3 regions of the Bradyrhizobium sp. 26S5 genome follow, and region 3 is predicted to be linked to each of the others. Evidence: riboswitches for the same ligand, from Rfam matches in the RefSeq annotation. Region 3 holds a riboswitch; each other region holds the start of a gene.
What was found. Region 3 has a riboswitch for cobalamin ahead of metE (5-methyltetrahydropteroyltriglutamate--homocysteine S-methyltransferase). Riboswitches for the same ligand answer to the same signal wherever they lie in the genome.

Region 1 (10,209 bases), 3.4 Mb from region 3:
TACCGGCGGAGCGACTGCCGCTCTAGCTGAGACTGACGAGGCGACGACCTCATTGGAAGACGCTTGCGCAAGGGACTGCTCAAAGTGGGCCTGCTCGCCAGTGGCGGCCGGCGAGCAGGCACTGGAAACACAGTCAGCTGAATGGGGAGAGATCGGCGTCGCGCCTACCATCATAATATAAGGAGTCATTGTGCTCGTGTGATGAGATCAGGCATGGTTGAACGACGAACGGATCATGAGCGTAGATTGGCGAGCTGACGAAAACCTGACGAAGATGCCGCTGGTTACGTCATCTAAAGATCACGTTTGGCCTTCACGTTGGAATGAAATTCTAGGTTTTTTTTCAGGCGGAAGGCCTTCGGGAATGCTCATCCGATCCACAACGGTCTACATTTTGAGGAGAGTTCTCCATGTCGGAGTTTTTGTCTATCTGGGATCGGTAAGCGCGCTCGGCGCGTCCCTCTCACTGCCGTCGGCTCCTTACAGCTACACGGTTCTGGATCAGGACCTTTCCGCCGCGCTGCAGGAGTTCGGCAACAATCACAATATCAGGGTCAATGTCAGCGCCGAGGTAAAGGGCCGGATTCGTGGGCGAATGCCGGACCAGCCACCGCGAGAGTTCCTCGAGCGCTTGACCAATCTGTACAATCTTCAATGGTATTACGACGGTCTCGTGCTTTACATATCCGCGGCTCAAGAGGCGCAAAGCCGTCTCATTGTGTTGAACCCGATCAGCTTCGATGCGTTCAGGACCGCGCTCGATGTGCTCAACATCTCCGATGAGCGCTATATCGTGAAGCCGGCTCCAGGAGATGGCCTCGTCCTGGCTTCGGGCCCGCCGCGCTTCATCGCGCTCGTGGACCAAACGCTCAAGGGCCTTGTGGCGGAGGCGCAGGCGCGGCGGAATCCAACCGCTGCCGAAAAGCCGCCACTGGGGTCGGTTTTGATGTTGTTTCGTGGCTCCTCGAGCACGGTCATTCGCGACGGACGACCTGAAAGCCACTATTCCTCAGAAGCGCAGCATCAGGACGGCATCGCGCGCGAAGCTGCAGGCCAGAAGTGACTTAACAATACGAGAGAGCTCGAGCCGAGGATCCGAACTGCATTCGCTTAAATCCATCTGGTCGTCAGCTTTTCGAAAGCCGCCTTACCCAGGACGAGCCTGTCTGGATGGCGGCGCCTCGCATCGACCGCGCCAGACGTGTGCATCCAGGAGAGCTTGAAGATCAACGCGAACCTCCGAAACAGCTGCTTCGGTCTCGCAGGACAGGAGCCTTCGCATTGCTCGAGCTGCTCCATCATGCGGGAGTGACAGATGGATTTCAACGAATTCGGACCATCGAACACGAGCCCGGACACCAATTCACCGCTACCGCCCACGGACGCTACCGGCTTTGAGCAGCAGCTCAACGGCGCTCAGGGTGGTGCTGCGCCACATCGTACCGCCTCGCCCGCGCTGCCGGGGGAGCCCTATTCGCCATATCTGGACGCAGGCCGTCACTATTCGCCGTACTTGGATGCTCGGCACCCTTATTCGCCGTACCTGGATATAGCGCAACCCTATTCGCCAGGCTTGCGTTGGGAGGATGATTCGCATGCGCCGGCTGCGCTCGGTGCAGATCCAGCACCAGAACCGTCCCCGCATCACCTCTCGCAGCAGACGATCGCTCAGGCGATCGAGGCGCATCCTGATTTCGACCAAGATTTGCTATGGCAGGATATGGATAAAAATCCCTCGCACGCCGGCCATCCTCCGCCGGCCCCTCTCACGCCCGGCCTTCGCACGCCGGACCATCTCAGGCTCGGCCTTCCGAAGTTGTACCGCCAGAACTTTCCGAGTTCCGTATGCGGGACGGACGTCTCGCCAATCTGCAAATTGCAACGATTGTGATCGCCTTTTCGAAGTCTGCCGCACCGAAGCAACTCAGCACAAGATCAGACTTCACTTTCGTACATCAGCCCCGTGGGCGGGTGTTCCCCATTATGATTTTCGAGCGGCGTGGATGATGCCGCTTGAGGTCCGCTGTGCCGCCGGAAGCCGCAGCAGAGGACTTCCGCGAACCTCCAAGATGTATGAACGGACGCATGCTGTTCCGGCTGCCTACATACGGCCGAAAGCCGCCCACACCCCGTCCTCGCCGTCCCCCAGCTGCCTCGGCTCGCCGCCTTGGAGTACTCCGTGGCGCGCTGCTCGAAGAAATTGGCGTGCTCGACGCCATTGAGAATCTCGACGAGCCAAGGCAGCGGATGCGGCTTGAGCTGCGTGAACCCATCCTCCTCCGCCTTGAAGAAGCCGAAAACCGGGGCAATCCGGAGTTGGGTCAGTCGCCAGTCGGCGACATAACGGACGTAGGCGTGGATCTGCTCAGGACGCATGCCCTCGATCTTGCCCAGGCCAAAGGCGAGATCGACGAAGTTCTCCTCCAGCTTTACCATCGTTCTGGCGACATCGACGATGTCGTCACGGACCGAGCGCGTCACGGCGCCGGTCTCGCGGTGCCATTCGTGAAACAGCTTGATGACGCCCTCGCAGTGGAGACTCTCGTCGCGCACCGACCAGCTTACGATCTGTCCCATGCCGTTCATCTTGTTGTGGCGCGGAAAATTGAGCAGCATAGCGAAGCTCGCGAACAACGCCATGCCTTCGGTAAAGGCGCCGAACATAGCCAGGGTGCGCGCGACATCGGCCACGGTGTCAACGCCGAACTCGTGCATGTAGTCCGCCTTGGCGCGCATTTGCGCATAGCTGCGAAATGCCTCGAACTCGGTCTTGGGCATGCCGAGCGTCTTGAGCAGCAGCGCATAGGCGTTGATGTGGACCGTCTCCATGTTCGTGAAGGCCGCCATCATCATCTGGACGGTGAGCGGCTGGAAAATCGGGATGTATCGCTTGAGATAATTGTCACCGACCTCGATGTCCGACTGAGTAAAGAAGCGAAAGATCTGGGTGAGCAGCGCGCGCTCGCTGGCGGTGACGCGGTCCGACGCCCAGTCCTTGAGGTCGTTGCCGAGCGGCACCTCCTCGGCCATCCAATGCGTCTGCTGCTGACGCTTCCAGAACTCGTAGGCCCAAGCGTAGCGATCAACGTCATAGCTGCCCATCGAGTCAAGGAGACCAACGCGTCCCTTGCCGATCAGCGTGCGCGGATCGACACACGAGAGATCGATCATTGACATGCGAGGCACTCCTCATAATCGGTGCGCTGCGCAGGCAGCTGCCGCGGCGCGGCCTCGTCATCGTCGACGATCTTGCCGGCGAACGCCGCGCGCGAGATCGATTTTGAACGGCAGTGATAAAGGCTCTTCACCCCACGCTTCCACGCCGTCCAGTGCAGCATGTGGAGATCCCACTTATCGACCTCGGCCGGCAGATAGAGGTTGATTGACTGACTCTGGCAGATGAATGCGGCCCGGTCGCCTGCAAGCTCGACGATCCAGCGCTGGTCGACCTCGAAAGCGGTGCGAAACACCGCTTTCTCGTGTTCCGACAGAATGTCGGAATGGGCGACCGACCCCTCCTGCGCAATGATCGACTGCCAGGTCACCGGGGTGTCGGCGCCCTTGGCGATCAGTACCCTGGTCAGATGAGGATTACGTACCGAGATGGCACCAGACAACGTCTTGTGGGTGTAGATGTTGGCCGGGATCGGCTCGATGCATGCGCTGGTGCCGCCGCAGATGATGCTGATCGAAGCAGTCGGCGCGATCGCGATCTTCTGGCTGAAGCGCTCCATCACGCCACGTTCCAGGGCGTCCGGGCACGGGCCACGCTCGCGAGCAAGGGCGACGGATGCCGCGTCGGCATCACCCCGGATCTTCTGAAACATCTTTAGATTGAATGATTTCGCCAAGCCACTCTCCATTGGAATGCCATTCGCCTGGAGGAACGAGTGGAAGCCCATGACGCCAAGTCCGACGGAGCGCTCGCGCAGGGCGGCGTAGCGGGCCCGCTTCATACCCTCCGGCGCCGTCGTGATGAAGTGGGTGAGCACGTTGTCGAGGAAGCGCATGACGTCCTCGATGAAGCCGGGTTCCTCATTCCATTGGTCCCGAGTCTCGAGGTTGAGCGATGACAGACAGCACACCGCGGTGCGCTCCTCGCCGCGATGGTCGATGCCGGTCGGGAGCGTAATCTCGCTGCACAGGTTGGAGGTCGAGACCTTGAGACCGAGCTCGCGCTGGTGCTTGGGAAGCGCGCGATTCACAGTGTCGATGAACAAGAGATAAGGCTCGCCTGTCTGCAACCGGTTCTCAAGAATGCGTTGCCATAGCTGTCGCGCGTCGATCTCGCGGACGACCTCGTTCGTCTTCGGGCTGCGCAGAGCGAACGCGGTGCCGGCGCCCACGGCACGCATGAGCTCGTCGGTGAGGTTGATGCCGTGATGCAGGTTGAGGCTCTTGCGGTTGAAGTCGCCGGACGCCTTGCGGATCTCGAGAAACTCCTCGATCTCGGGATGCTGGATATCGAGATAGACCGCCGCCGAGCCGCGCCGCAACGAGCCCTGGCCGATCGCCAGCGTCAGGCCGTCCATGACGTGGATGAACGGGATGACGCCTGAGCTGACGCCGCCCTTCACCTTCTCTCCGATCGAGCGAACATTGCCCCAGTACGTGCCGATACCGCCCCCGTTGGAGGCAAGCCACACGTTTTCGTCCCAGGTGCCAACGATGCCTTCGAGCGAGTCCGACACCGAGTTAAGGAAGCACGAGATTGGCAGGCCGCGCGTGGTGCCGCCATTGGACAGCACCGGCGTGGCTGGCATGAACCACAGCCGAGACATCGCGTCATAGAGACGTTGGGCGTGCGCAACATCGTCCGCGAAGGCACAGGACACCCGCGCGAACATGTCCTGGACGCTTTCGCCGACGAGCAGAACGATCGGCGCGTTAGCTTGCCGAACGCGGTCAGCAGGCCGTCGCGCGATCGATCGAGCGTGAGATCGGACGGCTTTGGCAATGGCGCGAGAGGCCGCGGCAGCGGAGGCGATGACGGCGGCGGCACAACACACCGCTGAGGCGCGGCAGACTTTGGCCGCGCCGGCCACGGCCGCACACTCGGCCACTCAATTAGATGACCATGCTGATTGAAATCGTAAGACGGCGACATCGGCAACCCCGCGATGTTAGGGGGTGAAGCCACGCGCACGACTTGCGAGGAGACGGGTCAAACGTCCCAGGCTGCAAGCGACGCACGGGGCACCCCGCCCGAGGACGTTCTATTCTGTCGCGGCCGGTCTCCTGGCTCGCGGGTCGCTGCGGCTGTCGGCCTTCCCGGTGCTGTCGCGGCCAGTGACCATTATGACAACCGCTCGCCGCTTACAGTTGCGGGGGCAGCCCCGGAATAGCCGTTACCGGCGCACCGGGTTCTCTCTTAGCTTCCACCCTACTAGATGCAGAATGGAAGACCGTGGCAGATCTACATACAGACGCCGCGCGTCGAGATTCGTCAAGGCTTGTGGCAGGGGAGTCGAGACGCAGGACGCCACGTCCGCTCCGGGTCCGGGCCCGCAACGCTGTGTTCGAGCAAATGCCCCCCCCTGCTTCGGCCCATTCTGTGAAAAGAGTGGCAGCATTTTGATTTCGATGCTCCGTCGCGATGACGGGTGCCTATGCGAGTCCGCGTTGGATAGGAATCCGTTCGGCGAAGGTTCTGGGCGATGCTGGCGAGGGATAATCTCATGACGCGCAACGTTTGGCTTGCAATTCAAAGCGGTCGAGAATGCGATCGAGCTGCGCCAGCAAGGTGTTGCTCTTCTTGTGGAACTGGCGTGAGGTGCGTCCTGCCATGATCGTGCGATCTCGGTGGCTTGCCGCGCGCGCCAGATCGAGCGCGATAGCTCCACAAATGCTTGTGGTACCACTGAGCCTTCAACGCGCAACAGTCGCCGTCGCGCTTGCTGACGTGGCCAAGTGTTTTGGCGCCATGATTTACCAGAGCTCCGATCGCAGTAATGACCGTGCCGGCACAACGGTTGTCCTCACTTGCGTGGTCATGGATGAAGCCGCCAAGGAGGCTCGATCTTAGTCAGCTTTTCGCAAGCTGTCCCTGCTAGCATGAAGCGGATAGGTCATCTCGCGGCGACGCCGCTATCCGGGTGTTACGACATGAACGCAGCCGATATTAATGCAACAGCGCCGCAGGTTGGCGCCCCCTCCGACACCGCCGAGAGCGGCGGCGATGACACGCGTGCAGCGCTACTGCGCCGAGCATTCGAAAAGGCTCTCGTTTCCGTCGCCACGCAAGTCATAAGCGATTCCCAGTCGGATATGGATGAGGCCATGAGCGAGCTTGATGATGGGTGAGCCGAAGCTCGGCGCCACATAGAGATACAGCCCGCGTAGTAATCGAATCGAAGACGTGCCAAGTGAAACTTGGCACGTGCCACCAATTAGATGCGCATTCAATGATCTCAGATCCGAGCTGCGAGCGGGTCCCGCGAATCCGAATGCACCGGGATCTTTTTGGCGGCGGGCTGCTGCGATTTCCTTTTAACGTCCCTAGCAGCTTACTTTGACGGGAATGGCGATGCTCAAAGCCCATAGCGCCTCCGGCTTCCTGAGAAGCTGATGGATGTTCGGGGGGCGCAAGGGTTCACGCCCGGCTTCGGAGGCTAAAGACAGGCAGAGCTCAACGCGAGGCAGGGCTTGTGCTTTTGAGCCGAGGGTAGATCGCGCCATCGAGGCAGCCCTCAATCCAATTTGCGATCTTGACGGGATTTTCACTGCGACGCTTGCGTCGGCATGACTTTGACATGCAGACAAACCTGAGAGCACCGTTCCTGTGCAGCGCCTCCATCGCCGACAACGGGCGGGAACGCGCCACAGCAATTCTGGCCGGGTAGCCGGGCCTGGAGGCCCTCCGCCCGTTTGTCGGGGCGAAGGCTGCGATTGCCGAGACAATCTGACTGTTACCGTCGATCCTGAATCGATAGATCGCCAAGCTGCCCTTCTCGCGGCCGTTTGGCGAAAATGAAAGGCGGGCGCTAGCGCCCGCTTCCACGAGTTTCCGACACGCCCCGGGATCGGGCCTCATGCCGGCTGTGCATGGCGATGGAAAATGCGCTGGAACATGCTCTCGTGCATCATCGTCTTGAAATCCGGTGGCGCATCCGGGTTCTCATTGTGGTTGATCACCGCCTGCGTCACCTTGCGTCCGGAGTTGTCAACCCACCCCTGAGTTGTCTCATGGATTGTCTGAGCGCCATCGGACGTCAGCTGATCAAGCGTCCGCCCAGCATTAGACTGCGTGACCTTCAGATTGTTCTTCCCATCCTTGTCGTCACCGAGCCCCTCCACAACCATGGCATTGTCGCCGTTGGTGATGGTGAGCTTCGAGGAGATGGTTTTTCCTTTGCCATAATCGACCGTGTCCACCGTGATCTTCGTGCCGTCGTCGAGCTGGAAGGTCATACCTTTCTTGAAGTCGAAATCGTCCTTGCCGTCGCCATTAGCATCGACGTGAGGATCGCCGTGGATCCTCGAGACATGGCCGGTCTGGTTGTTCCTAACGGTCCAGGTGCCGTCCTTCTCATCGGCTGTGATCGTATACTTATCACCAAGGTTGATCGTCGCCTTGCCGTCCTTGACCTCGTGCGACCACACTGGCGCTGGCTGAGATGACGGCGCTGGCTGAGATGACGGCGCTGGCGCCTGAGCGACGGCAAGCGGAACCATCGCAAGAGGTGGCGGTGGAGGAGGAACGAAGAACACGGGTGTTGCAGTGGCAGGCGTTGCGCTTGCAGACTGGTAGCTGCCCGGCGCGCGACCCTGTTCGCCGGCATCGATACTCGCCTGATTCACCACGCCGCCGGCGCCATCGACCCAGCCTTGGCCGCTCTCATGGATCGCCTGGGCACCATCGGGTGTCAGCTCATCAAGAGTCATGCCAGCATTGGACTGAGTCACCCTCAGATTGTTTTTGCCATCCTTGTCGTCGCCGAGCCCCTCCACAACCATCGCGTTGTGACCGTTCGTAATGGTCAACTTTGAGGAGATGGCCTCACCATTACCGTAGTCGACATTATTGACGGTAATCTTGGTCCCATCGTCGAGCTGGAAGGTCATATCTTTCTTGAAGTCGAAGTCATCCTTGCCATCCCCGTCCGCGTCAACATGGGGATCGCCATGGATCTTCGTGACATGGCCGGTCTGGTTGTTGCGAACGGTCCAGGTGCCATCCTTCTCATCGGCCGTGATCGTATATTTGTCGCCGAGGTTGATCGTGGCCTTACCATCCTTGACCTCATGCGTCCATACCGGATCGACGGAAGGCTCCAAACCCGAACTTTGCTGGCTCAACAGCATGGAAGGAGGAGGCGGCGGCGCCATCATGTACATGGGAGCAGCCACAACTGGAGCGACGACCACCGGAGCGACAACGACGGCAGCACCTGCCGGCAGGTACTGGTAGGCACCCGCCGGGGCATACTGCCCCAACAGCGCGCCGAAAGCGGGGCTGGCAACCACCCCGTCAGACCCCACTCCATTCACCGTCGAATCGAGTGCGCCGACCACGGGGAGACCGGCCACGGGAAGATACGCCATTTAGTTCACTCCTGTTGCATCGAAGAAAGCGGTAAAATTGCGAGCGTTGCGCTCAATCAACTAGGAACCATTTTAGAACGCACCCCTGCCCGATGGGGAGCGAATGGATGCTTCTCGCTGCCGGCGCCGGCAACCCTGATGAGCCCCACCCCCTCCTCTCGTCGGTTTGGCACGAGCATGTCGCACACATCCAAGTCCCAAGACTGTACCAGCAGTACCTGTCGAAAAGCTGACGACAACAAACCATCGACTGAACATCACAGCCCTCGTCAGCAGACACGGGCTGGGGATCGCATGATTGCTCGCAGCCGCCTTCCACGACAGGCCACCTTTAGGGAATATCCACGCTCGCCGATCACCGGTAACATGCAGTCTCGCAGCCGACGATCGACTGTCCGATGTCAGCTACACTGAGCAGGCCCTGTTCCTTGCGAGGCCTCAATAAGCGACGAGGTCTCACCGCGAAGCCGCCAGTCGCCCCGTCGGACCAGCCCCCCCCCCCCCCCCCCCCCCCCCCCCCCCCCGTCGCGCGCTATCGATGCAATCTCTAAGTGCCAGCGATCACACCATCAGTCTCTGCAGCAACGCTCACCGACAAACGCAACAACCCGGCCGTAGGCCCAGCGACCGGGCCTGATCGCCGGACCACGCACACCCGTCAGAGCTTCGCTGCAAGCTTCACCAGACCAACGAATTGCGCCTGACGCGCAGGCACGTTCGCCGCGCCGATATCGGCTCGGCGTCAGGATGATCATACGCGCGGCCAGGGAGGCAAATGAAGCTTGCAAGCTGTCAGCAGGTGATGAGCTTCTGCAAAGTGCCGCCCAATGTTCTGGAACGCGAGACTCGTCAGCTTCTCGAAAGGTAGCACTCCTAGCATGAGGCCGCTGAACTGTAGGCGAGGAGTCGTCTATTGAGCGTAACAAGACGAGCATAGGAGAAGTCGATGATTGGAGAAATGATCGGAAGCGCTGCCGGCGGACGGTTGGGCGGACCTGCCGGAGCTGCGATTGGTTCCGCCGTGGGCGGGGCCCTTGATCACGCCTTTGGAAAGGTGATCCACAAGCTGGGGTCCGAAGATAGTCACCCCGACAAAGCTGCCGACAACAAGAACGCTGAAGCGAGCAACGTACAGCCCAAGACCGATGGTCTCGGCAAGAACGCAGAGCTGAGCCTGAGCAGTCTGGGGGGCGAGCACGTCTTTCTTTCTATTCCTGCCATCGTATCATCGGCCCGCCCGACGTAGCAGGCCACAACTACGACACACGACAAAGAAAGGTGAATAGACATGGCGGTTAATAGTGTTGGCGGTAACGGTGCCGCTCCTGCTACTCAGCAGACCCAGGATGCCGGTTTCCAGAACCAGATGGCTGAGTTCGAGCGTGTTAGCCAAAAAGTTCAGGCCCAGGCCGTGGCAATGCGCAGAATTACGACCGAGCTCTCTTCCGAGAAGAAGGTCGCCGACGAACGCGTCCAGTAAATCTGCAAGGCGGTTGGCTCACCGAGTCGCTACCGTGTCCGCGCAGTGAATGACGAACTCTGCAAGAGCCGTGCGGCGAACTGCCGTACGGCTTGTCTCGTTATTCAGGAGATGATCCGTGAGCGAATCGATTTCTCTCGAGTTTGAGGTCTTATCGGGACTCTATGCCGGGCTTAGGGGCAAAA
Region 2 (10,209 bases), 3.3 Mb from region 3:
CCGACTTCATCTCGAATTGCGAGCGCAATCTGACGGCAGACTTCGCTTCGGGGAATATCCTCGCGAACAAACGACCAGTTCAAGATCGTTACTGGTCCGGTCAACATCGCCTTCATCGGCCTTTTGGTTAGCGACTGCGCATAGCGCCACCAGTCCACCGTGATCGGCTTCGGCCGTGAGACATCTCCAAACAGGATCGGCGGCCGGACACAGCGCGAGCCATAGGATTGCACCCAACCGTTTTTGGTAAATGCGAAGCCGGAGAGTTGCTCGCCGAAGTACTGCACCATGTCATTGCGCTCAAACTCGCCATGGACGAGCACGTCCAGACCGATGTCTTCCTGCCAACGTACGGCGCGCGCCGTCTCTTCCTTGAGGAACTTGTCGTATTGCTCGTCGCTCATCGCGCCTCGCGCATGCGCCGCCCGGGTATTACGGACCTCTGAGGTCTGAGGAAACGATCCGATCGTCGTGGTCGAGAACGCTGGAAGCCCGAAGCGCTTGCGTTGGATCTCGGCCCGACTGGCAAATGGGCTGGCCCGCCGGCGCATGGCCTGGTTGATCGCACTCAGCCGGACAACGACATTGGCATCTCGGATCTTCGGCGACGTCCCGCGGACGGCTGCGGCACACTCCGATTCCGCAAGAGCTTTCGCAACATTCTGGTCGCCTGCGAGTGCCCGCGCCAAGGTCGCAAGCTCACGCATCTTCTGAACCGAGAAAGCAAGCCAGCTCTTGACGTCGGAGGCGAGCCCGGTCTCGAGTTCAACATCGACCGGCACATGAAGCAGCGAGCAGGATGGGGCGATCTGTACGCGGTCCTTACCAAGCTTCGCAATCGCGGGATCCAGTCGCTGGCGGAGCGCCGACAAATTCGATCGCCAAACATTCCGACCGTCTATGACGCCGAGCGACATGACGAGGTCACTCGCCGCTCGCAATGATCTGGCTCAATAACTCTGGCGCGCGAACCAGATCGACGTGCAGCCCGGCAACAGGCAGGCGCAGGGCAGCGTCCAGATTGTCGCAGAGGCCACCGAAATAGCTTGCAACCATGATCTTGATGGCCGGCCCTTCCTTTGCGAGCCGGCCATAAGCATGTACCAAGGATTTTCGCGAACTCTCATCCAGAACAAGGACTAGGCAAGGTTCGTCGAATTGACCCCAATTTGCCCCGCGTTTGGCCAATTCCTTCAAAAGCTCAATATAGACCGGTATCAGGTCATCTAGCAGTGACAGTGGCTGGAACGCAAGATCGGCACTCTTGCCAAGCTTCAAGAATGTAACCGGCCCGATCAGGACAGGGCGCGTCTGAAAGCCAAGGGCCTTGGCTTCCTCGTACTCCTCGATTGGTTTGCGAGAGGATAGTCTGAAAGTCTGCCCCGGGTGAAATTCCGGGACCATGTAATGGTAGTTGGTGTCGAACCATTTGGTCATCTCCTGCGCGGGTGCGCCATATCCACGCGACGGGTGACCGCAACTCCCATCCTGACCGTCGCATTGTGCCCCGCGTGCCATGGCGAAGTATGTCTTGAGCGAAATGGATCCGGCATTCGTCTCGTAGACTTCTGGGATGGCACCAACCATGACACTGGTGTCGAGCACCTGGTCGTACAGCGAGAAATCGTTCGATGGGATCACGGTGACACCGAGAGACCTCTGGCGAGCCCAATTTGCGGCACGTAGGCCAGCTGCATCCTCGAGCAACTGCTGTTCGGCGATTTTTCCGGCCCAGTAACTTTCGAGCGCAACCTTGAGCTCTCGCCTTGGACCGATGCGTGGCGTTCCGAGTGTGGCAACCGGAAGAGAGAGAAGAGACATAGCGTTAACCCCATATTGGTGGCAAAGGCCATGGCGGACGCAGGCAGAAGAAGCCGCGCGAGCGACCGCTGCTTGGCGCACCACCGGGACACCCGCCGGTGGACGAAGATAGTGGCGGGGCAGGTCTCCTGGCTCGCGGCTCTGCGCTGCTGTCCGGTCTTCCCGAAACCGTCAGGCTTCAGTGCCTTCGTTGGACAGCTCGCCACTCACAGTTGCGGGGACAGCGCCGGAATTGACACCGGCTTCCCTCTTAGCTCCGGCCTAATGAGACCGGAGAACCTCGACACCTTCAATTATCGGCAAAAGGGATATTCCGTCAACCTCGCGTCATGTTGCGATCTGCTAATGTGCCTAGCGGCATGCCCACCGTTCATACTCGATGCAGAAGTCGCTCTACAATCACGGACATCGGATGACATCCCGAAAGTCCCTCCGCGTGGGCAGCGACAAATCCGAATACGCCGCCTTTGCACCGAGGACCACTTGGTCGAACAGACGGCTTTCATGCAAGCTGGCCCCGGTTCATCAAGCACGGCGCGCTGCGCTGCCTTCTCCAAGCAATCAACGATCCACCGAATAAGATAGCATACGCGGCGCGAGGTGGTTCTGTGATGCCAGCCATTTCTGGTAGGCGTCACTCGGACACTTTTTGGCGATACTGCCCAGGCAAGCATATCAACCAAACCAAGGAGACCGGCTCGCAATGAAAATGGCTGTTTGGAGTGCCCTCGGTGTCTTTGCTGTTGCCGTCTCGGCGGTCGGCTTGTTCGGGTTGATGGTAAGACCGCTCTTGAGTAACACCGCTCGACAGTTTCTCTCGAAACTATTGATCGGCTCAGGCCGAGGCTAGCACGGCTCGGCGTCCTCTACCTGCTTGAGGAGGACAGGACTTGCGTCGAAGCCGCATCTTCCGGTCGATTGAAGAGCACGATATGCGCCGGCCGACACGAGCGATCGCGCATGCCGGCGAGTGAATGCTACCATCTTGCCCGCCTGCTTAAAGCGTGCACTTCGGCGGCGTCTGTTCCAAACGCCCGGCGCTGATGGGCGGTTTCGTATCGTTGTGGGCCCTTGAGTGCCAAGCACATCTGCCTGGCGCTGCAACTAGAGCATTTCATTGCTTAACTGAATCGGAGGGGATTCCGGTTTTTGGCGGTTTGTGATTCAAGATGCTGACTGGATTGGAGGCCAGCATCGCATGACCCGACCTCTTTCCCTGGACCTTCGCGAGCGTGTGGTGGCGTCGGTTTTAGCGGGCGAGAGCTGCCGATCTGTGGCGGAGCGGTTTGGTGTTGCGGTCTCGTCGGTTGTGAAGTGGTCACAGCGGCAGCGGGCGACCGGCTCGGTTGCGCCTGGCAACATGGGCGGTCACCGCAAGCCCGTGCTTGATCTGGATGGCGCGGACACATCCCGACCTCCCTTGGTGTCGGTATGCCGACGACGGACTGGTGCACTGCCGGACCGAGCAAGAAGCAGAGGCCATTAGGGCGGAGCTTCAAGCGAGGTTGGAGGTGTGCGGACTTCAGATGCACCCGACAAAGACGCAGATCGTCTATTGCATGGACAACAGGCGTCGGCGAACGTATCAGAGGGTCAAGTTTGACTTTCTCGGATATCAGTTCAGGCCGCGGCAGGTGGCAACGTCACAGCGGAAGGAATTCTTTTGTGGATACACCCCGGCGGTCAGTCCGACAGCTTTGAAGGCCATGCGAGCAACGATCCGAAGCTTGCACATTCCCCGGCAAACGCCGGGGACGCTGGCTGAGCTTGCCCAACAGATCAATCCGCTCCTCCGGGGGTGGATAGGTTATTATGGTCGGTTCAGCCGTTCAGCGCTGTTCTCTCTGGTCGACTACGTCAATCAGAAGCTGAAGGCGTGGATCATGCGAAAGTACAAGCGCTTCCGGCTCCACAAAACCGGTGCTTCGCTGTTCTTGCGAAAGCTGGCTCGGAATAACGCGGAGCTGTTCGTACACTGGCAGTTCTTCGGAACGACCACGTTCACCTGACGGGAGCGGTGTGAACCGAGAGGTTCACGCACCGTTCTGCGAGAGGCCGGGGGTGAAAATCCCCGGCCTACTCACCCTTGGATCAAGACCAGCATGGCCCCTTTGCGGGGCTGGGGCCCCAAGGGCGCACGCCTGCGCGGCTTCGCCCCGCACGGTCACTGGCGTACCCTCACATTCCTCGGCGCGCTCCGCCATGACCAACTCACGGCACCCTGCGTCTTCGACGGCCCGGTCAACGGCGAATGCTTCTGCGCTTATGTGAAGCACCTTCTCCTGCCAACCCTGCGCGAAGGCGACATCGTCATTCTCGACGAGCTCGGAAGCCACAAGTCGAAAGCTGTCAGGCAGATGATCCAGGCTGCTGGCGCCAGGCTCTGGTACCTGCCGCCATACTCGCCCGACCTCAACCCGATCGAACAGGCCTTCTCCAAGATCAAACACTGGATGCGGCAGGCTCAGAGGCGCACCGTCGAAGACACTTGGCGCCAAATCGGTCACCTCGTTCAGGACATCCAGCCTCGCGAATGCCAAACTACTTCGCAAACACCGGTTATGCTTCAGTCAAAATGTGAAACGCTCTAGGGTGTTGTGGCGATGGGACAATGTTATGGCCAGCTCAGCCTTGAAGAGCGCGTTGAGATTTACCGCCTGCATGCAGGCGGTAAATCTCGAAACGATATTGCGTCTGCGCTTGACCGCGCGACGTCGACGATAAGTCGGGAGCTGAAGCGCAACTCGCGGCCTACCAAGGTCTGGAGGGGCGGTTACGAACCTGTCCGGGCTCAACAATTGGCCGAACGTCGGCGACGGCAGGATGGCCGCTTCAAGCTGGCGCGCCAGCCGGCCCTGCGGGACTGCGTCGGCAAAAGCCTTGCGATGGGACATTCGCCGGAGCAGATCGCTGGTCGACTGGCGCGAGAGCATGGTCGCGTCATGATCAGCCACGAGTCAATCTATCGTTTCATCTATCATCGTACGGCCCAGAAGGATTACTGGCACCGCCTGCTGCCGCGCCATAAACTCAGACGAGGGCGCCGGCGACGCCCAGGCGGCAGCCCTGCCAGCTTCATTAAACAACGGCGCTCGATCGATGAACGACCCTCCGAGGTCGAAGGCCGGGGGACGCCGGGTCATTGGGAAGCCGACTTCATGCTGTTCGCGCGATATGGCCAAGGATTGCTGGTTCTCCACGGGCGACAAGCCCGCTTCAGCAGCCAGCGAGGCGCTCAAGCATATCGCCGAGTTCTACGCCAACATCGTGCTGCATCCACGCGATCGGAAAGCTGTCCTCACCCCTCGGACCATCGCCCGTCAACTTGGCAAGCTTCCACAGGCGATCCGCAAAACCATCAGCTGCCGAGGAGCGCCGTCTCGTTCGGCACCGCGGCCACGGATGTCCCTTTCGATGACCACGCCCTCACCAGGATCGTCAACGGCCATCCAAACAGCGACATCGATCAACTGCTTCCGTGGGCCTTTGCCGTCAAGACCTCAAAGCTGTGGCCTGAGAACGACGCTTACGCATGAAGAGGATCTGCGCCGTCGTGCAGGAGGCCTACGTGCAGGGCGTCTCGACCCGTTCGGTAGACGACCTAGTGCAGGCAATGGGGATGAGCGGCATCTCCAAGAGCCAAGTGAGCCGGCTGTGCGGCGAGATCGACGACAAAGTGAAGGCGTTCCTCGCCCGCCCGATCGAGGGCGACTGGCCGTATCTGTGGATCGACGCCACCTACGTGAAGGTGCGCCAGAATGGCCGCATGTGTCGGTCGCGGTGATTGTCGCGGTCGGCGTCAACAGTGACGGCCACCGCGAGGTTCTCGGCATGGACATTGGCCCTTCCGAAGCCGAGACATTTTGGACGGAGTTCTTGCGCAAGCTCGCCCGCCGCGGCTTGCGCTGCGTCAAGCTGGTTGTGTCCGACGCGCACGAGGGCATCAAGGCCGCCATCAGCAATGTGCTCAACGCCACTTGGCAGCGCTGCCGCGTGCACTTCATGCGCAACGCGTTGGTCGCATGCCGGCAAGAGCGGACCGCGCGTCGTCTCCGCCTTCATCGCCACCGCCTTTGCCCAGGACGATGCCGAGACCGCCCAAGCGCAGTGGGCGGAAGGTCGCCGACCAGCTCCGCCCCAAGCTGCCCAAGCTTGCTGGCTTCCTCGACGAGGCCGAGGCCGATGTGCTCGCCTACATGACGTTCCTGCCCCAGCATCGAACCAACCTGCACTCGACCAACCCGATCGAGCGCCTCAACGCGCCACACCACGCCCGTGGACCCGATCCGGCGCACTCTGGATCAATTCCGGCCCGATCGGCGCTGGCGTTTTTCATCCTCTTCTAACGTGTTCGGCTTGTACGGGGCTTAGATCCATAATGCGAGCAAGATAATGCCCCGACACATGTCACAACACCAACAACACTTGTCCGGAATATGCCGGGCTTGATCGGAAGCCGACATCTCAGAAAACGACCAGGCTGTTCGCTTGAGATCTGCAAATGGTGGACGACCCCGACCGCCATGGTCGTGTTGAAGCTGCGACTGGCACGAGCGAAGTTTGATCGCCCGAAACAACGCCTTGCACCGTTAGCGGACCTCAAGCGGTACCGCTAGAGACGCTTGTACTGCGTTGTTAGCTTCACTCGCTCCGAGATCAATTCCAATTGATCGACATTATGACGCTCGGTCATCCGAACTTCAACAAGCATCTATATGATGTCCATTATGGCGCCGAGCGTAGCTCGATGCGCGAGCAAGATCGCAAACCGATTTGAGCGCTGGCCACATGCTCTCGGTTTCGTTTGGGGCAAACTGATTTGTCTTTGAAGGGCGTTGCAGTGGAGTTTGAGATGGATCACGACTTATCCCAGCAGGTCCAGGCGCCAGAGGCTCTCGTGAGTGTGGCGTTTGATAAGGCGTGGCGCTTTGTCGAGAGTGATCCGATCCTAGCGCACAATCTGAAGTTCGTCCTTCGTCGCCGATTGCGCGATTTACTGGCGAGCTCGGTAAGGAACGGCGAACGCGATGCACTCCATCTTGCAAACGAGGCGATACGCAATTTGCGCGCCGAGCTTGCGCATGCGACCACGCAATAGGCTTCCTCGCACATCCACTGGCAAGAGAGATCCGGTTCGCCGGGTTTGCCCCGTCATTCAGCCAGAACGAACGCCGACGCCGATGGTGACCGATCTGACCTTCCTCCACTCATATCTTTCGCCGCGCTGAAGGCGCCGCAACGCCGCGCGCGATGTGATCGCACGTGCCCTGCGATCGGGTGATCCTCAACGGCTTGATAAAGCGCGGCCCGCCTGAGAGCACTCGCCAAGCAGCTCATCACGCACCGGCAGGACTTACGCAGCTCGGCTCTCGCGCTGGTTCTTGACGGGGAGCTTACACCCCATATCACGGCGCACCGCGATGCGAAACCGCAGTCCCAAGGAGCACGCTGCACCATAATGCCTCACGTCTTCCAACGTTGACTGATCCGAATTTCCATTGGCGTATTTTGCGTGTGAGCTCCAGCCAGATTCGGCCATTTCGCTGACGGGTGCGCGTGACGTCCTTGCACGCTCCACAATCTGACGCTGCGTGCGGTTCGACGCATTTCTCCCGAAGGATTGTTGTCCTGCAGTTACAGCAATCGGCGTCGATGTTGTTAAGACGCACAGCGCCGGGGGGCACCGAAAGGAACGACACTCGAAATGAAGAGTTTTCTGATTCTGACTGCAAGCATTGTCGCGCTCAGTGCAGCGGCACCGGCGCTTGGCGCAGACTTCGCCGTGCAGCCCGTCAATATAAAGGCGCCGCCGATGCCCATCGCGGCCCCGATCACACACTGGACCGGCTACTATATCGGTATCAATGGCGGCTGGGGGGCTGGCCATAATTGCTGGAACTTCAATGGCGTCACTCCCGAGGGCTGTCATAATTCGACAGGTGGTTCGATCGGCGGCCAGATTGGCTATCGTTGGCAGATCTTCAATATGATTTACGGCATCGAGGGCCAGGGCAATTGGGCCGACTTCAGCGGCTCCAATGTCAGCACCGCCTTCCCGGCCGACACCCTCCGCACCAAGACGGATGCGTTCGGGTTGCTTGCTGGCCAGATTGGCTACGCATTCAATGCCGTGCTGCTCTACGCCAAGGGCGGTGCCGCCGTGACCAGCAACACCTACCACATCGACTCAGTGGCGACTGGTACGGAGATTGCCAAAAGCAGCAATGTGCGTTGGGGTGGCGCGCTGGGCGCCGGTGTCGAAGTCAGTCTTACGCCGAGCTGGTCCGCCGGCGTCGAGTATGACCGTTTGTTCATGCAGGGCACCAATGTGGCCTTCCCAGGTGCCGGCGTGGATCGCGTCCACCAGGACGTCGATCTGATCACAGCGCGGCTCAATTACAAGCTCAGCCCAGTGCTTGGCAAATAATGATCTCTACGCACTAGCGCGGTGAATCGAGAGCCTCGACTTGGGTCGGGGCTCTTTCTTCAGGAGGCGCTCTCTGCAGCGGCCCGGCCGCGGCCGAATTTTCCTGAATCCCGAGCTCGGTCTCTCGACGGACTGCGCGACGTCAGTCAAATGGCGGCTACCATCAAATGGTGTACGTGGCGCCACCAAATTTATGAGCCAGATGCCGGGATGATCACCGGTTTTCGCGGACTGAGCGCAAGCAGCTCCAGACGACGTAGGCCACTGGCGCGGCCACCTTGCCCTAGGCGATCTCATTGAAGTGATGCATCGAGCGACACGTTGTTGTTGGGGGCGTCGGCATCACGACCAATACGATGCGGCGACGTATCAAAGGCGGAGCGTTGGACGAGCCGCTTCTGTACTCGCCCCGCGGGTCTGGGGATCTCATCAGTTCCGCACGCATTACCTTTTCATCCGACATATTGGCAACGTAGCGGATCCGAAGTTGACGCGGCGTCAGATTTCAATGCGCTTTTTCCCGATCGATCGTTGCGCGGCAGTTTCGGTGGCAAGCGCCACATTGAAAGTTGTGAAACAGCCGGCGTTTGCTCTCAGCCGGTATCAAAGGACATTGAGTCGAACGGCCATGATGGCGGCCTGGATCCGACTCGTCGCGCCCAGCTTTCGCATCACATTCTTAATATGAAAGTTCACAGTATTCTCGCTGATTTGCAAGATCATTCCGATTTCCCACGACGATTTACCCTCGGCCACCCACCGTATGCAGCTGGTTTCCCGCCGTGACAGCGCAACTTTCTTGTCGCAGTCAGCATCCGCGCGGCGCGCGATTTCACCATAGGCAGTGTGAAATTGCCAAGCCAGAGCGTTGAGGTGACTGATGCAATGCTGAGGATCAATATTCTCTGATGGAGACGCAAACGAGGCGACAGATACCCGGCCCAGCGGACCAAACAATGGCACGCTCATACCATGCTTCAGACCTGCCTCTCTAGCCTCGTCAAGCACCCGTCTTTCGTCCGGCTGAAGTTGATATTGTTGGCCGAGCTGATCCCATAGATAAGGCCGCGAAAGCAGCGGAGTGCGCCGGACCACCGGATCGATGGTATGGTACTTGCGTTTAAAATAGCGGTCGCACCAGTCTATTGGCCATTTCACGGCTACGGTCGGGGGTGGGTAGTCCGCCAGCCGAAGTGGCTCGACGAAGTTGAGAGATCCATAGGAAACTTCAGTAAAGCCCTCCTGGCTCGCACAGCTTACAAGAAGGTCGAACAGGGCTCTGAGAGAATGTGTCCGGTTTGCGCATTCAGTGAAGCTAAAAAGATCCATAGGCGCCTCAGGACGCCCATCACCATCGGTGTTGGTGTGTTCGATTGCGCTTGTTTCAGGCGGAGCCAAGTTTCGTTCCATGACCTGAACTCTTGGGTTGCTCTTCGTCAAGGCCGGAGCGCTCGGATGCTGCGCCAGATCTGCCATTGCCGAACTTGTCACCCTCCCGTCCGCTGTGGTCGCGTGACGCATCCTTCAAACATTGCGAGGTGCCGCCGCTATTCTTGATCAAAGGTTGAACCGCATGCGGCAACCGCCGCGCCGATGCCCCCTCAATATGTTCTGTCCGGCTCATCCGATGAAGCATGGGCACATTGACGATTGCCCAGCTCGCCCTGAGTTGAGGGGGCAGGCCCGCGGCTAAAACGTCGGCTCTGCTCAGACTGGGCCGTATGAAACCGATGTCCTGCCGAATGAAGCTTCGCCGCGCGATCCAGGTGAGATAGAGCACACCGATCGGTTTGGCGGCGCCAGGATCGAACGTCGCGGTGTTGCCATCGATCTTCTGCGTGCCAGTGACAACGACAGCAACCTTATTCTTTCTCCCAATCCAGCGAATTGGCGCCGTTAGCCCGTGACTGGTCCTCTCCTTTCGACGGCCTCGAACGGGTGATCGATGAGCTTTACGGGGT
Region 3 (10,209 bases):
ACCGCTACCGCCGCTTCAGCGTCAGTCAATTGCCCGCGCGAAAATAGCCGTCCATGATCCATCGAAAGCCATCCGCTGACGATCCACGTGAGCAGGAAAACGGCTGCTGCCAGTCCGACGACATGATGTAAGGCGTGCCAGCCGCGATACGGCGTCGTCAGGTGGCCCTGCCGCCGCTTCAGACGTGCGATACCCAGGATCGCGCCAAGCAAGGCGGCGATCGACGCCAGAAACGATGCCGTCCAGACCACCCAATCCCATGCAGCCCAATTTCGCCGCAGAACCGTTGGATAAATCCAGTGCAACACACTGCCCGCGTAATTCCATAGCCGCTCGCGGGAGTTCGTGACCAGCACCACCTCGCCGGTGTTCCAGGCCACGTAGAGTTCATCGCCGTCGGCGTTGCCGAGCGCGACGCGAAACAGCGGCCGATAGCGATCGAAACCGTTCGGCACGGACCACTGATCGTAGTCGTTAAGGCTGACCGATAGGGATGGTGCCGTCATCCCGCGGTTGCGGGCATACCGATCGACGACGGCCCGCGCAGCGTCAGGCGATACGATCGCGGCATCCTTCGCATCGATTGCATTCACTGACCTCGCGGCCGATCGGCCGGAGACAATGTAGACTGGACCGTCCGACCGCTGAACCAACCGTACACGCAACACATCGGCGACGCCGGCGGCCTTGATGGCGTCGGCCGGCCCGATCAAGTTCTTGGCGTCGATCGGAGAGAGGCCCGCGAACCGGTCCGCTTCCTTCAACGACGGAAATGGCACGAAGTGCATCACCATTCCCGTCGCGAACCACATCGCAAACAAAAGTGCGAACGCGAACCCCAACCAACGATGGAGCAGGACAATCGCGCTCAGCATGCCGAAGTCTCTCCCTTTGAAGGCAGCGGATGCTTCATAGGTGCGTAAGGCTTCCGGCAGTAACCGGATGTGCCGTGAGTTTCGAAATACCGGTTAGATTAAAGTTTGGTGGTTTACACACTAGTTTTTTCTGAAATGCTTAGACAATGGAGCCGCGGGACACGCCGAAAACGGTTGCCCAGGCCAGCCCGGCTAGGAGCACCAGCATCAACCCGATCTTCGACCAGATGCGGTGGTTGTTTTCGTCGGCTGATATCTCGCGCCACTTCCAGCGGGGAAGAGATTCCACATCACCGACCGTCGTCGCGCGGTCGTTAGCGATTAGAGGCACGAAATATTTTCGCCACACGTTATGAAATTCTTCCGTCTGATTTTTAAAAGCGAGAAAGCGGCGCGAGTCAGTGCCTGCTACCCCGTTGAGCCCTTCGTTGACTAGAATCGCAGGCGACAAAAAGCCGATCTTGTCGACCAGGTCTTGCTGTCGCAACAATTGGCGATCGAAATTCTTGAGCAACGGTTCGATCTGCTCGTCCACCCGCTGTTTTGCGAGGAAGAACGCCCGCATTCGAGCCGGAATCTCGATGTGGCCATCTTTGATCAGCAAGGCGTCCGGATCCGAGGCATAGCGATAGTCAGCGCTGTACAGATTCTCGTATTCGCGAAGCGCTTCGGCTGTGACGACGCGCGTGCGACTGGCGAGTTCGGTGCGCGATGGCGCCGGATACAAAGTACGCGACATGGAGCGATCCTTTCTATCCGGATCAGATTTTTCTCGGCGCACCCCGGACCTACGAGATGGAAGCATCTTTTAAATTTTGAGGATGAGCGGCGCACTATTCTCGATGAACGGGCCTTGTAGGTCTGGCTTGGATAGGTACCGCAGTGCGACCTCTTTGTCGGCGACTACAGAATGTCATCAATGATGCCGTTCACGACGTCGCATACGGCGCGAAGCGGGAGCGCGTCTCGTCGATCTGAAGCGCACGGCCGATTGGCGGGAATGCCCGCTGCGCGCATTCCGGGCGTTCGCAGACCTTGCAGCCCATCCCGATGGGCGTCGGCACCGAGGGATCGGACAAGTCGAGCCCCTGCGAATAGACGACGCTGCCGGCGTGGCGAATGTCGCAACCCAGCGCGACGGCGAAGGTTTTGGCCGGCGCCAGATATCCGCCGCGCCCATGCGACACGGTTCGCGCGATCCAAAGATACGTCCGTTCGTCGGGCATCCGCGCCAACTGCGTGAGTATCCTTCCGGGGTTGGCGAACGCCTCGTAGACGTTCCAAAGCGGGCACGTCCCGCCTACACGAGAGAAGTGGAAGTCAGTCGCGGACTGACGCTTTGAGATGTTGCCTGCGCGATCGACCCGAATGAAGAAGAAAGGAACGCCGCGCGCGCTGGGACGCTGCAACGTGCTCAACCGATGGCAGATCGTCTCAAATCCGACGTCGAATTGTTGCGTCAGAAGTTCGACGTCGTAACGCCTTTGCTCTGCCTGTTCGAGAAATAGCGCATAAGGCAGCACGAGCGCGCCGGCGAAATAGTTGGCCAGGCCGATGCGAGCAAGGCCCCGCGCTTCCTTGCTGGTCAGGCCGGCCTTGTCGACTAGTGCCTGAAGCTCGCGATCGAACGACAACATCGCAATCTGCGTGCCCAACTGGAACGCCTGTTGTCCCGGATGGAGGCGCCGAGACAGATGTAGGGTCTTCGTCTGGCCGTCGAACCATCTCTGCGTACCGGCGGCGATATCATCCACGCCGTCGAGCACGATACGCACGCCAAAGTCGCTTTCGAGGTGAGAAGCGAGTGCCGATGCCGCCTGCCCTGCCTTCAGGTTGATCTTGAGGGCAATCTGCTCGGCGGTCTCGTCCAGCTCGGCGATGTAGTTGTGATTGGCGTAAAAGAAGTCGCGGACCTCCTCGAATGCCGTCGAGGGCAGCATGGCGGCATCCGCTTGCCTGTCTTCCCCAAGGCGCGCCGCCAGCGCGGCGGCCTGCTCTACCGCCTGGCGCGATCTGCGATGCAGCCCGACCAGGGCGCGGCCGACCGCTGGCATGTTGAGCGCAATTTCCCGGACTTCAGCGGTGGCGATGGTCTCGCCGAGGGATGGGTCTGACAGCACTTCCTTGAGGTCGGACATCAACCGCGCTTCGTCGCCTTCGGCAAACATCTGGAGATCGAGACCGAAGGCCGAGTTCAGCGCGAGCAAGACCGGAAGCGTCAGCGGCCTTTGGTTATTCTCCATCTGGTTCAGATAGCTCAGCGAGATGCCGAGCTTGTCCGCGAGGGCAGCCTGGGTAAGTCGGCGTTCTTCCCGCAGGCGTTTCAGCCGCACACCCATGAAGGTCTTTTTCATCACGGCGCCTTTGCAAACTTTGCAAACCGAAGAGAAAACCTACGCAAAACTACACTTTTTCAGCCATTTTCAAGCGAAGGAGTTTGCAGATATTGCGAAGTCGCCACCGAATAGCAAGCCCTTTGGATTGTCCCATGCTGGCACATGCTGTGAAGACCAGCCCCTCGGGCGAAACCCGATTTGTCGAAATCGTGTTTCCCGACCTCGCCAATCACTATGGCACGTTGTTCGGCGGCAACGCTTTGAGCCTGATGGGCAAGGCCGCGTTCGTCGCCGCCACCCGTCACGCCCGCCGAAACGTCGTCATGGCCACGTCCGACAAGATCGAATTCCACGAGCCGATCCGGGTCGGCGAATTGATCGAGCTGATTGCGCGCGTCGATCGCGTCGGCAGAAGTTCGATGACGGTCGCGGTCGAGATGGTCCGTGAAAACCTGATGAGCGGCCAGCGCCAATCCGTCATTCGGGGAACGTTCGAGATGGTTGCCGTAGACGCCAACGGGCGTCCCGCCGCAATCGAGTCAACAAGCCACCACACGTCAGAGGAAGCCGTTTCGTGAAGCACCACAAGGTCCGTACCTACAAGTCCGCCGAACATCTAGCCTGCGCCGATCAACTGGCGTGGAAGATCGCGTCCGTCGCTTCCGATCCGGTCCGGATCGAAGACCCCGTCATCGACATGATCGGCAATCGCATCATCGACAACGCCGCGGTTGCGGCTGCTTCGATCGCGCGGCACCCAGTCGTCAGCGCCCGTGCCCAGGCGGAGGCGCATCCGCGGCAGCCCGGCGCGACCATCTTCGGCCTACCGAGCAGCCAGAAATATTCGCCGGAATGGGCGGCGTGGGCCAACGGCGTCGCCGTCCGCGAGCTGGATTTCCACGACACCTTCCTGGCCGCCGACTATTCGCATCCCGGCGACAACATTCCACCCGTGCTCGCCGTCGGCCAGCACTGTGGTGCCTCGGGGGAAGATCTGCTGCGCGGACTGGCTGCGGCGTATGAAATCCAGGTCGATCTGGTGAAGGGCATCTGCCTGCACGAGCACAAGATCGATCATATCGCCCATCTCGGCCCGTCGGCGGCCGCCGGAATCGGCGCCCTGCTCGGCCTTTCGACCGAGACGATCTACCAAGCCGTGCAGCAAGCGTTACACGTCACCACGACCACCCGTCAGTCGCGCAAGGGCGAGATTTCGAGCTGGAAAGCTTTTGCCCCGGCGTTCGCCGGCAAGATGGCGATCGAGGCTGTCGATCGCGTCATGCGCGGGGAAGGCGCCCCGTCGCCGGCATGGGAAGGCGAAGACGGCTTCATCGCCTGGCTGCTCTCGGGTCCATCCGCCTCGTACACCGTGCCGCTGCCGCAAAAGGGCGAACTGAAGCGCGCCATCCTCGACACCTATACCAAGGAGCATTCGGCGGAGTACCAGAGCCAAGCGCTGATCGACCTGGCGCGGCGGATGGGGCCAAAGATCGGCAATCTCGCTGCGATCGAAAGCATCGTCATCCACACCAGTCATCACACCCATTACGTGATCGGCACCGGCGCCAACGATCCGCAGAAGATGGACCCGAAAGCGAGCCGCGAAACGCTCGACCATTCGATCATGTACATCTTCGCGGTCGCGCTCGAAGACGGCTGCTGGCACCACGAAAAGTCCTACGCGCCCGAGCGTGCGGCCCGTCCGTCGACGGTCGAGCTCTGGCACAAGATTTCGACCGTCGAGGACCCCGAGTGGACCCGGCGCTATCACAGCCACGATCCCAAGGAGAAGGCTTTCGGCGGGCGCGTCGTCGTCAGGCTGAAAGGCGGTTCGACCGTCAGCGACGAACTCGCGGTTGCCGACGCGCATCCGCTGGGCGCGCGCCCGTTCAAGCGGCCTGACTACATCCGCAAGTTCCGTACCTTGGCGGAAGGCGTGATCGCAACCGCCGAGCAGGATCGCTTCCTCGCCGCCGTCGAGCGGCTGCCGTCGCTGCGCGCCGGCGAACTGTCTGAGCTGACCTTCACGGTCGACGCCTCAAAGTTGGGCACCCCGGCCAGCCACGGAATCTTCGACTGGAAACCGGATACACAGACCGCGGCACGACGCGCGGCAGGATCATAGGGAGGATACCATGACTGACGTGAAACCCGCGCCCAAGAAATCCGTCGCCCTCTCCGGCGTCGTCGCCGGCAACACGGCTCTTTGCAGCGTCGGCCGCAGCGGCAACGACCTGCACTATCGCGGTTACGACATCCTTGATGTCGCCGGCGTCTGCGAATTCGAGGAGATTGCCCATCTGCTGGTGCACGGCAGCCTGCCGACCCGCGCCGAACTCGCCAACTACAAGGCCAAGCTGAAGGCGCTGCGTGGCCTCCCGCGCGCGGTACTCAACACGCTGGAACAATTGCCGGCCGCAGCCCATCCAATGGACGTCATGCGCTCCGGCGTCTCGGCACTCGGTTGCGTGCTGCCGGAGAGTCATGACCACAACACGCCAGGCGCGCGCGACATCGCCGATCGCCTGATGGCCTCGCTCGGCTCGATGTTGCTGTACTGGCACCACTACGCCCACAACGGCCGCCGTATCGAGGTCGAGACCGACGACGATTCGATCGGGGCGCACGTCCTGCACCTGCTGCACGGCAAGCCGCCGTCAGCTTCGCATGAACGCGCGATGCACACCTCGCTCAATCTCTATGCCGAGCACGAATTCAACGCTTCGACCTTCACGGCGCGCTCGATCGCCGGTACCGGCGCGGACCTGTATTCGGCGGTAACCGGCGCGATCGGTGCGTTGCGTGGGCCGAAGCATGGCGGCGCCAACGAAGTCGCCTTCGAGGTCCAGAAGCGCTACGCCACCCCCAACGAAGCCGAAGCGGACATCCGCCGCCGGATCGAGGCCAAGGAAGTCGTGATCGGGTTCGGGCACCCCGTCTATACGATCTCCGATCCCCGCAACAAGGTGATCAAGCAGGTCGCCCGTGACCTCAGCGTCGAGGCCGGCAGCATACGCATGTTCGAGATTGCCGATCGCATCGAGACCGTGATGGCCAACGCGAAGCGGATGTTCGCCAACCTCGACTGGTTCAGCGCGGTCTCCTACCACGCGATGGGTGTGCCGACCGCGATGTTCACGCCGCTGTTCGTGATCTCACGCACTTCGGGTTGGGCGGCTCACGTCATCGAACAGCGGATCGACAACAAGATCATCCGGCCGGCCGCCAACTATGTCGGCCCCGAGAACCGCAGCTATGTCCCGCTGGAGGCGCGCGACTTGCCGCCTGCATCGGTCCGTGCGGCGTAAGGAGAAACACGTGCCCTATCTCGTCGCAGAAGAACTTCCGCGTGAAACCGCCGGCAGCCGCTTTCGCGCGTTGCTGAGGCGCCCGGGCATTCTTCGCCTGCCCGGCACCCACAACGGCATGTCGGCCATTCAGGCCAAGACGGCGGGTTTCGAGGGGCTGTATCTCTCGGGTGCGGCCATGACGGCGTCGATGGGATTGCCCGACCTCGGAATCATCACCGTAGACGAAGTCGCGTTCTTCATCCGCCAGATCGCCCGTGCGTCGGGTCTGCCGCTGCTGGTGGACGGCGATACCGGCTATGGCGAAGCCCTCAACGTCATGCACATGGTGCGCGTCTTCGAGGAAGCCGGTGCCGGCGCGGTCCATATCGAAGATCAGCTCCTCCCCAAGAAGTGCGGCCACCTCAACGACAAGAAGCTGGCGGATGCGCACGACATGGCGGCCAAGGTGGCCGCTGCCGCCAAGGCGCGGCGTGATCTCGTCATTCTTGCGCGAACCGATGCGGCCGCGAGCGAAGGGCTCGATGGTGCGGTCGCCCGGGCCAAGCTCTATATGGAGGCCGGTGCAGACGCGATTTTCCCGGAGGCGCTCAATACGGCCGAGATGTTCCGCGCGTTCGCCAAGCGGATGCCGGGCGTCCCCCTGCTCGCCAACATGACCGAGTTCGGCAAGACGCCCTTCTTCACCGCTTCCGAATTCGAGGAGATGGGCTATTCGATGGTGATCTGGCCGGTGTCGTCGCTTCGGATCGCCAACAAGGCGCAGGAACAGCTTTACGCCGCGATCGCGCGTGACGGCGGCACGCACAAGGCAGTCGATCGGATGCAGACGCGAGCGGAACTATACGCAACGATTGGACTGCACAATTACGAGGCCCTCGATGCTTCCATCGTCCAGACCATTATTCCCGAAGGCATGCCGCAGCGGGTCGCGGGCTCTAGATAGCCCTTCTTTCCGACGCTGTTCGCTCCGGGACACCAACCAGCACCGGCGCCGTCAGGGCCGCGAACCGATTGAAATCGGAACCCAATTCTAGGGGTTTGAGGACAAGCCGGTAACGGGCGATTGAGCAATACCAAGGTGTTTCCAGTCACGGTCATTGACTGCGGCCGGACTTGACCTTAACTCCAGTGCTGTCGTGGTTCTGCGGGCTCGTTTGGCCCGGAGCTAAGAGGGAAGCCGGTTGAAAGCCGGCGCTGCCCCCGCAACTGTAAGCGGTGAGTTGTTGTCCAACAAAGTCACTGAGGCCCGCGAGGGTCTTGGGAAGACCGGACAACAGCACTGACCCGTGAGCCAGGAGACCTGCCTCGACAACAGAACGTACTCGGGCGGGGTGTCTCGGTGGTGCGGTTGCGACCCCGCGCGCCACCTTTTGCCCGGAGTCCAGACGTGTCACGTGGCCCACGCCCCCAACATCGGGGTAAGCCATGTCTATTTCTTCACTTCCCGTCGCAACACTTGGAACACCGCGTATAGGACCGCGCCGCGAACTCAAGTTGGCGCTCGAAAGCTTCTGGTCCGGCAAATCCAGCGAGCGGGCGCTGCGTGAAACGGCCGTCGGCCTGCGCGCCGCCAACTGGGCCCGCCAAAAGTCCCTCGGCGTTAGCGTCATCCCGTCTAATGATTTTTCATTCTACGACCAGGTGCTCGACACCAGCGTGATGGTCGGCGCCATTCCGGAAGTGTACGGCTGGAAAGGCGGCGATGTGTCGCTGGCGACCTATTTCGCGATGGCCCGCGGCGCGCAGGGCTCCGAACACGATGAAAGCTGCGGTCATGCGCATCACGCGCACGGCTCTTCACACGGCGTGCCTGCGCAGGAAATGACCAAGTGGTTCGATACCAATTACCACTACATGGTGCCCGAATTCAGCGCTGGCCAGATCTTCAAGCTATCCTCCTCCAAGGCGGTCGATGAATATCGGGAGGCCAAGGCGCTCGGCTACAAAACCCGGCCCGTCCTGCTCGGACCGGTGACCTTCCTCAGGCTTGGCAAGAGCAAGGACGCGGCGCTGAACCCGCTATCGCTGCTGCCAGTCCTGCTGCCGGTTTACGTCAAGGTTTTGCAGCAACTCGTCGCCGAAGGCTGCGAATGGGTGCAGATCGACGAACCGTGCCTGGTGCTGGACGCAGACCGCGAGACCCAGGGCGCGCTTCAAATGACTTACGCGCTCTTGGCGGAAATGGTGCCGGGCCTGAAGATCATGCTCGCCAGCTATTTCGGCAGCCTGGGCGACAACGCCGATACCGCGCTATCGCTGCCGGTCGCCGGACTTCACATCGACCTTGTGCGCGCGCCGGAGCAACTCGACAAGATCGTCAGCGCCGCACCGAAGGGAATGACCCTGTCGCTCGGTGCGATCGACGGGCGCAATATCTGGCGCTCCAACCTTTCCGCCTTGCTGAAGCGGCTGGAACCGGCGGTCGCGAAGCTCGGCCTGGACCGGGTGCAGATCGCGCCCTCCTGTTCGCTGCTGCATGTCCCGATCGACCTCGAACAGGAAACCAGCCTCGATCCGGACGTGAAGAGCTGGCTTGCCTTCTCGGTGCAGAAGATCGCCGAACTGGCCACGCTGGGCACGGCGCTCGCCGGCGGCCGGGACAAGGTCGCCGACGCGCTGGCAGCATCGGACGCCGCGGCTCGCTCGCGCGAGACGTCGCCGAAGATTCACAATGCCGACGTGGCGAAGCGGATGATGGCGATCGACGACGCCATGCGCCGGCGCCAGAACGTCTTCACGAAGCGATCTGGATTGCAGCGCGCGCGGTTCGGGCTGCCAGCGTTCCCAACCACGACGATCGGCTCGTTCCCGCAGACCACGGAAGTCCGCAATGCGCGGGCCGCCCATGGCAAGGGCGCGATGAGCGATGCGCAGTACGAGCAATTCCTCAAGGAAGAAACCGCCCGCGCCGTACGTTGGCAGGAGGAAATTGGCCTCGACGTGCTGGTGCATGGCGAATTCGAGCGCAACGACATGGTGCAGTATTTCGGCGAGCAATTGTCGGGCTTCACCTTCACCAAGCACGGCTGGGTCCAGTCGTACGGCTCACGTTATGTCCGCCCGCCGATCCTTTTCGGGGATGTTTCCCGCCCCAAGCCGATGACGGTCGAATGGTGGCGTTACGCGCAGTCGCTGACCCAGAAGCCAATGAAGGCCATGCTCACCGGACCGGTGACCATCCTGAACTGGTCGTTCGTCCGCGACGACATTCCGCGCAGCGAGGCGTGCCGGCAGATCGCGCTCGCGATCCGCGACGAAGTGACTGACCTCGAAAAGGCCGGTGCCAAGATGATCCAGATCGACGAGGCTGCCCTGCGCGAGGGCCTGCCGCTGCGGAAGTCGGAATGGAAAACCTATCTCGACTGGGCCGTCGAAAGCTTCCGCATCTGCTCGACCGGCGTGACCGACGAGACCCAGATCCACACCCACATGTGCTACTCGGAGTTCAATGACATCATTGACGCGATTGGCGCCATGGATGCGGACGTGATCTCGATCGAGACGTCGCGTTCCAAGATGGAACTGCTGGACGCTTTCAAGACCTACAAGTATCCGAACGAGATCGGGCCCGGCGTCTACGACATCCATTCGCCCCGCGTTCCGGAGGTCAGCGAAATGGCCGAGCTGCTCTCGCTCGCGCGCAAGCGGCTGACCGACTCCCAGCTCTGGATCAATCCGGATTGCGGC

Region 1: linked by a shared signal. The riboswitch ahead of V5279_RS06780 (ribonucleoside-diphosphate reductase subunit alpha) and the one ahead of metE (5-methyltetrahydropteroyltriglutamate--homocysteine S-methyltransferase) in region 3 are both predicted to bind cobalamin.
Region 2: linked by a shared signal. The riboswitch ahead of metE (5-methyltetrahydropteroyltriglutamate--homocysteine S-methyltransferase) and the one ahead of metE (5-methyltetrahydropteroyltriglutamate--homocysteine S-methyltransferase) in region 3 are both predicted to bind cobalamin.

What each region holds. Positions count from the first base shown of each region.
Region 1 covers NZ_CP145948.1:1,415,044-1,425,252, reverse strand. The annotation lists gene V5279_RS06800 (nodulation protein NolB) at 1-171, opposite strand, end outside; gene V5279_RS06795 (nodulation protein NolW) at 365-1,063, shown strand; gene V5279_RS06790 (hypothetical protein) at 1,316-1,891, shown strand; gene V5279_RS06785 (ribonucleotide-diphosphate reductase subunit beta) at 1,936-3,177, opposite strand; gene V5279_RS06780 (ribonucleoside-diphosphate reductase subunit alpha) at 3,168-4,847, opposite strand; cobalamin riboswitch at 5,212-5,425, opposite strand; gene V5279_RS06775 (hypothetical protein) at 6,106-6,303, shown strand; gene V5279_RS06770 (DUF1521 domain-containing protein) at 7,030-8,544, opposite strand; gene V5279_RS06765 (hypothetical protein) at 9,491-9,790, shown strand; gene V5279_RS06760 (hypothetical protein) at 9,833-10,024, shown strand; gene V5279_RS06755 (SctD/MshK family protein) at 10,143-10,209, shown strand, end outside.
Region 2 covers NZ_CP145948.1:1,516,718-1,526,926, forward strand. The annotation lists partial or broken gene metE (5-methyltetrahydropteroyltriglutamate--homocysteine S-methyltransferase) at 1-1,821, opposite strand, end outside; cobalamin riboswitch at 1,923-2,119, opposite strand; partial or broken gene V5279_RS07180 (helix-turn-helix domain-containing protein) at 3,020-3,211, shown strand; gene V5279_RS07185 (group II intron maturase-specific domain-containing protein) at 3,216-3,830, shown strand; partial or broken gene V5279_RS07190 (IS630 family transposase) at 3,909-4,402, shown strand; partial or broken gene V5279_RS07195 (IS30 family transposase) at 4,425-5,184, shown strand; partial or broken gene V5279_RS07200 (IS256 family transposase) at 5,363-6,080, shown strand; gene V5279_RS07205 (hypothetical protein) at 6,674-6,919, shown strand; gene V5279_RS07210 (outer membrane protein) at 7,526-8,248, shown strand; gene V5279_RS07215 (LuxR family transcriptional regulator) at 8,852-9,577, opposite strand.
Region 3 covers NZ_CP145948.1:4,815,658-4,825,866, reverse strand. The annotation lists gene V5279_RS22360 (PepSY domain-containing protein) at 1-875, opposite strand, end outside; gene V5279_RS22355 (DUF3526 domain-containing protein) at 1,015-1,440, opposite strand; gene V5279_RS22350 (short-chain fatty acyl-CoA regulator family protein) at 1,805-3,229, opposite strand; gene V5279_RS22345 (acyl-CoA thioesterase) at 3,364-3,789, shown strand; gene V5279_RS22340 (MmgE/PrpD family protein) at 3,786-5,336, shown strand; gene prpC (bifunctional 2-methylcitrate synthase/citrate synthase) at 5,347-6,519, shown strand; gene prpB (methylisocitrate lyase) at 6,530-7,465, shown strand; cobalamin riboswitch at 7,643-7,844, shown strand; gene metE (5-methyltetrahydropteroyltriglutamate--homocysteine S-methyltransferase) at 7,948-10,209, shown strand, end outside.